DNA from 3 places in the Streptomyces sp. AHU1 genome. Region 1 is predicted to be linked to each of the others. Evidence: riboswitches for the same ligand, from Rfam matches in the RefSeq annotation. Region 1 holds a riboswitch; each other region holds the start of a gene.
What was found. Region 1 has a riboswitch for cobalamin ahead of ACICHK_RS37080 (CbtB-domain containing protein). Riboswitches for the same ligand answer to the same signal wherever they lie in the genome.
Positions count from the first base shown of each region.

Region 2: linked by a shared signal. The riboswitch ahead of ACICHK_RS10755 (cobalamin biosynthesis protein) and the one ahead of ACICHK_RS37080 (CbtB-domain containing protein) in region 1 are both predicted to bind cobalamin.
Region 3: linked by a shared signal. The riboswitch ahead of ACICHK_RS35265 (CbtB-domain containing protein) and the one ahead of ACICHK_RS37080 (CbtB-domain containing protein) in region 1 are both predicted to bind cobalamin.

Region 1 is NZ_CP174283.1:8,394,999-8,398,276, forward strand. Features, by position in the region: gene ACICHK_RS37070 (LLM class flavin-dependent oxidoreductase) at 1-240, shown strand, start outside; gene ACICHK_RS37075 (enoyl-CoA hydratase/isomerase family protein) at 420-1,502, shown strand; cobalamin riboswitch at 1,559-1,705, shown strand; gene ACICHK_RS37080 (CbtB-domain containing protein) at 1,746-1,967, shown strand; gene ACICHK_RS37085 (CbtA family protein) at 1,990-2,754, shown strand; gene meaB (methylmalonyl Co-A mutase-associated GTPase MeaB) at 2,875-3,278, opposite strand, start outside.
Region 2 is NZ_CP174283.1:2,349,181-2,352,458, forward strand. Features, by position in the region: gene ACICHK_RS10745 (anion permease) at 1-1,171, shown strand, start outside; gene ACICHK_RS10750 (hypothetical protein) at 1,192-1,410, shown strand; cobalamin riboswitch at 1,546-1,689, shown strand; gene ACICHK_RS10755 (cobalamin biosynthesis protein) at 1,795-2,766, shown strand; gene ACICHK_RS10760 (cobyric acid synthase) at 2,763-3,278, shown strand, end outside.
Region 3 is NZ_CP174283.1:7,973,793-7,977,070, reverse strand. Features, by position in the region: gene ACICHK_RS35270 (acyl-CoA dehydrogenase family protein) at 1-958, opposite strand, end outside; gene ACICHK_RS35265 (CbtB-domain containing protein) at 1,210-1,431, opposite strand; cobalamin riboswitch at 1,469-1,630, opposite strand; gene ACICHK_RS35260 (histidine phosphatase family protein) at 1,676-2,251, shown strand; gene ACICHK_RS35255 (ferredoxin) at 2,279-2,653, opposite strand; gene ACICHK_RS35250 (nuclear transport factor 2 family protein) at 2,705-3,097, opposite strand; gene ACICHK_RS35245 (PadR family transcriptional regulator) at 3,180-3,278, shown strand, end outside.

The DNA of each region.
Region 1 (3,278 bases):
ATCGAGTTCCCCACCCCGGACGAGGCGCGCGCCCACGTCTGGTCGGACGCCGACCGGACGCTCGTCCAGGACCGCCTCGACACTCAGTTCGTCGGCTCCCCGCAGCGGGTGGCCGACCAGTTGGCGCAGCTCCAGGAGGCCACCGGAGCCGACGAACTGCTCGTCACCACGATCACCCACGGACACGCGGACCGGGTGCGGTCGTACGAGCTGCTGGCCGAGGAGTGGCGCACACGGTGACCCACCGCCTCTGCCGGACGTCCCTCGCCCGGGGACCGCCGACCAGGACGGGAACCCGGACACCACCGGTGTGTACGGTGGCGGGAAGATCGCCGTGACCGGCGAACCGGCCGGACCGTGGAAGGAACCACCGAGATCATGCGCGTCATCGTGGCCCGTCGGCCGGCGGAGGTGTCCGGATGAACGGCACCGGGACATCGGGCGCCGGGGATCCCGTCCTGCTGCGCACCGAGGGACGGGCCGCCCGTCTCACCCTCAACCGGCCCAGGGCCCTCAACGCCCTGAACCACGAGATGGTGCGCCGGATCGACGGGGCGCTCACCGCCTGGGAACACGACCCGGCCGTCGAGACCGTCGTCGTCACCGGCGCCGGGGAACGCGGACTGTGCGCGGGCGGCGACATCCGGGTCGTCCACGACGACGCGCGCGACGGGGACGGCACCGCGTCCGCCGCCTTCTGGCGGGACGAGTACCGCCTCAACGCCCGTATCGCCCGCTATCCCAAGCCGTACGTGGCGGTCATGGACGGCATCGTCATGGGCGGCGGCGTCGGCGTCTCCGCGCACGGCAGCGTCCGGATCGTCACCGAACGCTCGCGGATCGCCATGCCCGAGACCGGCATCGGTTTCGTCCCCGACGTCGGCGGCACCCGTCTGCTCGGCCTCGCCCCGGGCGAACTCGGCACCCACCTCGCCCTGACGGGCGCCTCGATCGGCGCCGGGGACGCGCTGCTGTGCGGCCTCGCCGACCACTACGTGCCCTCCGCCTCGCTCCCGCGACTGCTGTCCGACCTCGCCGACCGGCCCGTGGCGGAGGCCCTGGCCGCGCACGAGCGGCCCGCGCCCCCGGCGGAACTCGCGGAGCGGCGCGGATGGATCGACGCCTGCTACGAGGCCGACACGGTCGAGGAGATCGTCCAGCGGCTGCTCGCGGCCGGTGACCCGTCCGCCAAGGAGACGGCGGAGATCCTCCTCGGCAACTCGCCCACCGCCCTGAAGGTCACGCTGGCCGCCCTGCGCCGCGCCCGGCGGCTCGGCTCGCTGGAGCGCGTCCTGGACCAGGAGTACCGCGTGTCCTGCGCGGCCCTGTCCGCCCCCGACCTGGTGGAGGGCGTCCGGGCCCAGATCATCGACAAGGACCGCGAGCCGCGCTGGTCCCCGGCCACGCTCGCCGAGGTCACCGACGCCGACGTCGAGCGCTTCTTCGCCCCGCTCGGCGAGCGTGAACTCGGCCTGTCCGACGGGGCCTTCCGGTCGTCGTGAGGACCCGTCACCTGGGACGAGAGGAAGATCACCCCGGTCGGCGCGGTCTTGGCCAGGTACGCGGCACGCGGTACGGTCGGTCCGATATCGATGACGTCAAGACGGAAGCCGGCGGAAATCCGGCACGGTCGCGCCACTGTGAGCGAGACGCCCCAGCCACGCTGGGCGCCCCGTGAGTCAGACCCGTAGGCGGCATCCTGTGCACCACCGAGATGGGACGCGAACTCCCGAGGAGGTCCTGCCATGGCGCAGACCGTCGCCCAGCCGACAGCCACCACCCCCGCCATCCCCGCCAAGCTGCCGATCGGTGCGATCGCCCCCTGGGCGGTCTTCTTCGGCATCCTGATGCTGGTCCTGCTGTACTTCGTCGGCGCCGAGCAGGGCGCCACCTCCGTCGTCTCCGGCGAGGACGTCCACGAGTGGGTGCACGACGCCCGCCACCTGCTCGGCTTCCCCTGCCACTGACCCGAGGGGACCGCGCACACCCATGAACTCCGCAACGGTAAGAAATCTCCTCGTGCGGGGCATGCTCGCCGGCCTCGCGGCCGGTGTACTCGCCCTGGTCGTCGCCTACTTCCTCGGTGAACCGAGCGTCGACAGCGCCATCGGCCTCGAGGAGGCCCACGCCCACACCCACGAGCACGGGCACGAGGTCGAACTCGTCTCCCGGAGCCTGCAGTCCACCGCGGGCCTGGCCACCGGCGTCCTGGTCTACGGCGTCTCCTTCGGCGGCATCGCCGCGCTCGCCTACTGCTTCGCACTGGGCCGCGTGGGCCGCTTCGGACCGCGCGCGACCGCGCTCCTGCTGTCCGGGACCGCGCTGCTGGCCGTGTACGTCGTGCCGTTCCTGAAGTACCCGGCCAACCCGCCGGCGGTCGGCGACGCCGACACCATCGGCAAGCGGACCGCCCTGTACTTCCTGATGATGGTCCTCAGCGTGCTCCTCGCGGTGGGCGCCGTCATCCTCGGCAAGCGCCTCGCGCCGACCCTCGGCACCTGGTACGCCACCGTCACCGCGGTGGCCGCCTTCGCCGTCGTGATCGGACTCGCCTACCAGTTCCTGCCCGTGGTCAACGAGGTCCCGGGAGGCTTCCCGGCCACCCTGCTGTGGCGGTTCAGGCTCTCCGCACTGGCCATCCAGACCGTCCTGTGGGGTGGATTCGGCCTGGTCTTCGGCGAGTTGGCCGAACGCATGCTCAACCCCCGGCCCGCCGGGGCACCTTCGGGCCGGTCGGTCCCGGCCGCGAACTGAACCCTCCGGCACCGACGCCACAGGCCCCCGGATCACTCCGGGGGCCTGTGGCGTTCGCGCGGTCCACCGCGGATATGAGCGGTGGCAGGGCTCCGACCTGCCCCGCCACCGCCGTCCAGGTCAGCGGCCCTCGCCGCCGAACACCTCCAGGATGCGCTCCGCCGCGAGCGTCGCCGTCAAGTCGCCCTCGCGGACCTGCCGTTCGAGCTCGGGGGCGAGAGCCCGTACGGCCCGGTCGGCGTGCAGCCGGCCGAGCAGTTCGTCCCGGACCATGTTCCAGGTCCAGTCCACCTGCTGGTCACGGCGCTTCTCGGCGAGGGCGCCGGTCGAGTCGAGCAGCGTCCGGTGCTGTTCCAGACGGTCCCAGAGGGTGTCCAGACCGGCCGACTCGCGGGCGCTGCAACTCAGCACCGGCGGCGTCCAGACGGCGTCCTTGCCGTGCATCAGCCGCAGCGCGCCCGCCAGTTCACGCGCCGCCGACTTCGCGTCGCGCTCGTGCGGACCGTCCGCCTTGTTGACCGCGA
Region 2 (3,278 bases), 6.0 Mb from region 1:
CCACGACACCGCCAACGCGATGGCCACCACCATCTCGACCGGCGCACTCAAGCCCAAGGTCGCGGTGGCCATGTCCGCCGCCCTCAACCTTGTCGGCGCCTTCCTCTCCGTCGAGGTCGCCAACACGATCTCCAAGGGCCTCGTCGACGAGACGGGCATCCGGCCAGAGGTGATCTTCGCCGCGCTCGTCGGCGCGATCCTCTGGAACCTGGTGACATGGCTCGTCGGACTCCCGTCCAGCTCCTCGCACGCCCTCATGGGCGGCCTGGTCGGCGCCACCATCGCCTCCGCCGGCACCGGCGCCGTGCACGGTGACGTCCTGGTCGGCAAGGTGCTCCTGCCCGCCGTCGCGGCCCCGATCGTCGCGGGCCTGGCGGCGATGGTCGCGACCCGCCTGTCGTACAAGCTCAGCGGTGACGCCGACACCAAGGCCACCAAGAAGGGCTACCGCGCCGGCCAGATAGCCTCCGCGGGCCTGGTCTCGCTGGCCCACGGCACCAACGACGCGCAGAAGACGATGGGCATCATCACCCTGGCCCTGGTCGCCGGTGGCGCCGTCGCTCCCGACTCCGACCCGCCGGTCTGGGTCATCCTCTCCGCCGGTCTCGCCATCGCGCTCGGCACCTACCTGGGCGGCTGGCGCATCATCCGCACGATGGGCAAGGGCCTGACGGACCTCCAGCCGCGTCAGGGCTTCGCCGCCCAGACCAGCGCGGCCACGGTCATCCTGGCCTCCTCGCACATCGGCTTCTCCCTCTCCACCACGCACTCGGTCTCCGGCTCCGTGATGGGCGCGGGCCTCGGCCGCAAGGGCGGTGTGGTCCGCTGGTCCACCGCGACCCGCATGGCCGTCGCCTGGGTGCTCACGCTGCCCGCCGCCGCCCTGGTCGGCGCGCTCGCCGAATGGGTGACCGGTTTCGGCACCTGGGGCACCGCGCTCGTGGCCGTCTTCCTGGTCGCGTCCAGCTTCGCGATCTGGCGCCGCTCGCGCCGCGAGGTGATCGACCACAACAACGTGAACGACACCGAGGAGCCCCCCGGTGTGGTGACGCAGGCCATCGCCGCCGTCACCCCGCCCCCGGCCGGCACCGTGGCCGAAGGCCTCACGGCCACCATCCCCGCTCCGGCCGAGTCCACGGTGACCCCGTCGGCGCCGTCGGCCGCGGCCTGAGACCCGAAGGAAGAAACAGCATGAGCATCGACTGGTCGGCCCTCGGATCCGTCTTCGGGGTCAGCCTCGGAGTGTCCGTGGCCCTCATCGCCCTCTTCACCCTCGGCGTCGCCGGCCTCTCCAAGAAGGAGACGTCCCAGGGCGGTTCCGCGGTCGCGGCGGCCACCGGCGCGTACGTCTGCTTCGCGGCCTGCGCCGCGGCGGTGGCGTACGGCATCTCTCTGATCATCACCAAGTAGCCCGTCAGGCGCGGCCCGGAACCGGGTCGCGCCGAGCGGACCGCGCGTGGGGCGCGGGACGGATCACCGTCCCGCGCCCCACGCGTATGTGGGCCTGCGCACACTGTCCCTCCGCAGGTCAAGAGCCAGTTGACGGCCGTTCACACCCCGTGGTGGACTGCCGGAGCCAAGTACGGCGGCATGAGAGGAAGCCGGTGCGAATCCGGCGCGGTCCCGCCACTGTCATCGGGGAAGGAACTCCCCGGGAGCCAGGAACTCTCACCGCCGGTCTCGTCGAACCAGGGCGTGGACACCCTGAGTGAGGACATATCGCCATGCGCGGCTGCCCGTTGCCCGTTCCGCTGAGTACGAAGGTTCCGCCGCACCCCACGGCCGGCTGACCCCGTGCGTGCCGATCGCGTCTTCGCGTACGGTGCCGCCGCCGGCCTCCTCGGCGACCTGCTGCTCGGCGATCCCCGCCGGGGGCATCCGGTCGCCGCGTTCGGGCGGGCCGCCGCTGCCGTGGAGCGGACCCTGTGGCGCGACCACCGCGGGTGGGGCGCCCTGCACACCGCCGTCTGCGTGGGCGGAGCCACCGGACTCGCCGCGCTCGCGAGCCGCAGCGTCCGCACCTCGCCCACCGCTTCGATCTCCCTGACCGCCGCCGCCACCTGGGCCGTCGTCGGAGGCACCTCCCTCGGCCGCGAGGCGCGGGCGGTCGGCGGCGCGCTCGCGGCCGGTGACCTCGGCGTGGCCCGGGAGCGGCTGCCGCACCTGTGCGGACGCGACCCGCAGGCGCTGGACGCCGACGGCGTCGCGCGCGCCGTCGTGGAGTCCGTCGCCGAGAACACCTCCGACGCCGTCGTGGGCGCCCTGGTCTGGGGCGCCGTCGCCGGCGTGCCCGGGCTCGTCGCCTTCCGCGCCGTGAACACCCTCGACGCCATGGTCGGACACAAGTCCCCCCGCCACCGGCGCTACGGCTGGGCCTCGGCCCGGCTCGACGACCTCGCGGGCTGGCCGGGCGCCCGGCTGACCGCCGTCCTCGCCGCCGCGGCCGGACCCGACCCGCGCGGCGCCCTGCGCGCCTGGCGCGCGGACGCCCACCGGCACCCGAGCCCCAACGCCGGGCCCGTGGAGGCCTCGTTCGCGGGCGCGCTCGGCGTGCGGCTCGGCGGCACCCTCTCGTACGGCGGACGGGTCGAGCACCGGCCCGTGCTGGGCGGCACGGGCCGCGCCGTCCAGGTCCACGACATCGAACGGGCCGTACGGCTCTCCCGGCGCGTCGGCTGGCTCGCGCTCGGGGTGAGCGCCGTCGCCCGGGTCCTGCTCAGCCGAACCGGACGGGTTTTGTCCACCAGGAAGGGACGCACCGCATGAGCGGCGGGCTGCTGATCGCCGGGACCACCTCCGACGCCGGGAAGAGCGTCGTGACCGCCGGGATCTGCCGGTGGCTGGTACGCCAGGGCGTCAAGGTCGCGCCCTTCAAGGCGCAGAACATGTCCCTGAACTCGTTCGTGACCCGCGAGGGCGCCGAGATCGGGCGGGCACAGGCCATGCAGGCGCAGGCCGCCCGCGTGGAGCCGACCGCGCTGATGAATCCCGTGCTGCTCAAGCCGGGCGGCGACCGCACCAGCCAGGTCGTCCTGATGGGCAGGCCGGTGGGCGAGATGAGCGCGCGCGGGTTCTTCGGAACGGCCGGACCCTCGGATCAGCCGGCGCCGGGCGGCGCGTCTGCCGGGGACAGACTGCGCGGGGGGCGCCAGGAGGCACTCCTCGCGACCGTCCTCGACTGTCTGGCGCAGTTGCGGGGCACGTATGACGCGGTGATCTGTGAAGGAGCCGGCAGCCCGGCCGAGATCAACCTGCGGCGCACCGACATCGTGAACATG
Region 3 (3,278 bases), 420 kb from region 1:
AGGCGTCCTGCGGGGTGAGCGTGCCCTCCTGGACGGCGTTCACCATGCGCCAGTTGAGGAGTTTCATGGCGTCCAGCCTGGTGTGCGTGCGGGCGAGGAGGCGGCGCACCCAGGGGAGGTCGACGACGCGGCGGCCATCGGCGAGCTTGGTCTCCGTCGCCCAGCGCTGGACGTCGTGCAGGGCGCGGATGGCCATGGTGCCGTGCGCGGCGAGGGTGACGCGCTCGTGGTTGAGCTGGTTGGTGATCAGCCGCCAGCCCTTGTTCTCCTCGCCGACCCGGCGCGTGGCGGGGACCTTGATGTTCTCGTAGTAGCTGGCGGTGGTGTCGTGCGAGGCGAGCGTGTTGATGACGGTGCACGAATAGCCGGGGTCGGAGGTCGGCACGAGGAGCATGGTGATGCCCTTGTGCGGCGGGGCGTCCGGATCGGTGCGGACCGCGAGCCACACCCAGTCGGCCGTGTCACCGTTGGTCGTCCAGATCTTCTGGCCGTCGACCGTGTAGTGGCCGGTCTCCTCGTCGCCCTCCCGTACGGCCCTGGTCCGGAGCGCGGCGAGGTCGGTCCCGGCGCCCGGCTCGCTGTAGCCGATCGCGAAGTCGATCTCGCCGGAGAGGATCTTCGGCAGGAAGTACGCCTTCTGCTCCTCCGTACCGAACCGCATGATCGTCGGCCCCACGGTGTTGAGCGCCATCAGCGGCAGCGGCACCCCGGCCTGAGCCGCCTCGTCGAAGAAGATGAACTGCTCCATCGGGGTCAGGCCCCGCCCGCCGTATTCCTCTGGCCAGCCGACCCCGAGCCAGCCGTCCGCGCCGAGCCGCCTGATCGTCTCGCGGTAGAAGCGCTTCTGCGCCGCCGGGTCGCCGTGGCGCGCGTAGGCGTTGTCCGGCACCAACTCGGCGAAGTAGAGACGAAGTTCGGTCCGCAACCGCTGCTGCTCCGGCGTGTATTCGAGATGCACGGCGCCTCCTGCCTCCCGGGCCCGACCTGACGGCGCACACCGTAGAACGTGTTCCAGAAATTGGGAATGCCGATGACACGGGCGCCGCCTGGACGCGCGTCGGGGCCAAGGGGTGCGGGCGGGCCGCCGGCCGCGAGGGGCGTGCGCGCACACGCGAGGGGCGGTGTCCGGTCACCCGGGCACCGCCCCTCGTGCGGGCCGGGTTCCCCCGGCCGTCGCGGAATGCCGTCGCTCGTACGCCCCCGTGGCCGTCAGTGGCAGGGGAAGCCGAGCAGGTGTCGGGCGTCGTGGACCCATTCGTGGACGTTCTCGCCGGAGACCAGGGAGGTGGCGCCCTGTTCGGCACCGACGAAGTAGAGCAGGACCAGCATCAGGACACCGAAGAACGCCGCCCAGGGGACGATCGCGCCGATCGGCAGCTTGGCGGGAACGGCGGTGGGCGTGACGGTCGGCTGGACGACGGACTGCGCCATGGGGCAGAACCTCCTGGGGAACTCGCGTCCCATCTCGGTGGTGCACGGGACGACGGCCACGGGTCTGACTCACCCGCGTCCGTCACCCCTGGCCGGAGTGGCGTGCGCCGGGCTCACAGTGGCGCGACCGTGCCGGAATTCCACCGGGCTTCCGTCGAACCGTCGTCAATATCCACGCGACCGTACCGCGAAGCCTCACCCCGGCCAAGGGCGCACGCCCCCGGCGTACTGTGAGAATGACGGTATGACCACCCGGATGTTCTTGGTTTCAGCGGCGATCGGCGAGGCACTGCGCGAGGCCCGCTTCGACGACGGGAGTCCGCTGGACGCCTCGGGCCTGCGAGCCGCCCGGACGGCGGCCGAAGCGGGTGCCGTTCCGGCCGGCGGGCGGCTGTGGGTCTCCCCCACCGTGAGGTGCCGGCAGACCGCCGAGGCACTCGGGCTTCAAGACGGCCTCGAGACGGCGGAGTTGGCCCCTCTGGACGTGGGCCGCTGGCGCGGGGCGACGCTCGCCGAGGTGGGCGCGAAGGAGCCGGAGGCAGTGGCGCGGTGGCTCGCCGATCCGGTGTCGGCGCCGCACGACGGCGAGTCGGTGCGGGAGTTCTGCGACCGGGTGGCGGAACACCTCGACACGGCGGCCGAGTTCAGCGGACGGACCGTCGCCGTGGTGGAGCCCGAGGTCGTACGGGCCCTGGTGGTACGGGCGCTGGGGGCACCGGAGTCGGCGTTCTGGCGGGTGGACGTGCCGCCGCTCACCGTCACGGAGCTGAGCGGGCGCGCGGGGCGCTGGAACGTCCGCGCCGGACGCCCGCTCGTCTGACCGGCCCGCTCCGGGCGGCGCGCGACCTCATCGCAGCGTGGCGATGAAGTCCGAGCACGACCGGGCGCAGTCACGGCAGTTCTGCGCGGCGGCCTCCGCCCCGGGACATTCGTCGAACGCCTCGGCGCACTCCAGGCAGACGTCACGACACCACTCCAGCCGGGCGCGGAGCTCCCGGTCGCTCAGCCCCGGATGACGGGACAGCACCTGGCAGGTCGCCTCGCACACCTCCGCGCAGAGAATGCCCGAACGCCGCGCGGTCTCCTGCTTCTTCGGCCCGCCGGGATCCATGAGGCTCGCGCGCAGCGTGGAGGTCCTGGCGCATTCGGCACAGGCCCGGGCGCACTCGAAGCGGTCCTCCAGGTACCGGAACAGCTCCTGCTGTGAAGGCGTCGTCGTCACGAACAGGCGGGTAGCCGGAGGGAGTCGGTTCAAACGGCGCGAGGCCGGGCCTCAGGCGCCGGCCGCCTCCCGGGAGATCTGCTCGAACTGCGCCCCCATGGCCTCGGAGAGCGCCTGCGCCGCCGACAACGGGCGGACCATCACCATGAGTTCGTCGATGCGTCCGTCCTCGTCGAAGTGCAGGAAGTCGCAGCCGTTGATCTCCTTGTCGCCCACCTTGGCCGTGAAGACCAGCGCGTGGTCACGGCCGTCGGCCCCGGCGATCTCACGGACGTAGCGGAAGTCGCTGAAGACGCGCCAGACGCCGCGCAGGATGGCCGCGGTGATCGGCTTGCCCGGGTAGGGCTTGAAGGCGACGGGGCTGGTGAACACGACGTCGTCGGCCAGCAGCTCCTCGACCGCGTCGAGGTCTCCGGCCTCCACGGCCTTGCGGAAGGAGTTCATCGCACCCATCTCCTCTACTCAATTAATTGATTAAGTGCAGATAAGATTAGTCCTGTGGGCAGGGGCCGTCTAGCCTTGCGGGATGGCATTGCGCAACGCGGTACTGGCCGCGCTCCTGGAGGGCGAGGCGTCGGGCTACGACCTGGCCAAGGGGTTCGACGCCTCGGTGGCCAACTTCTGG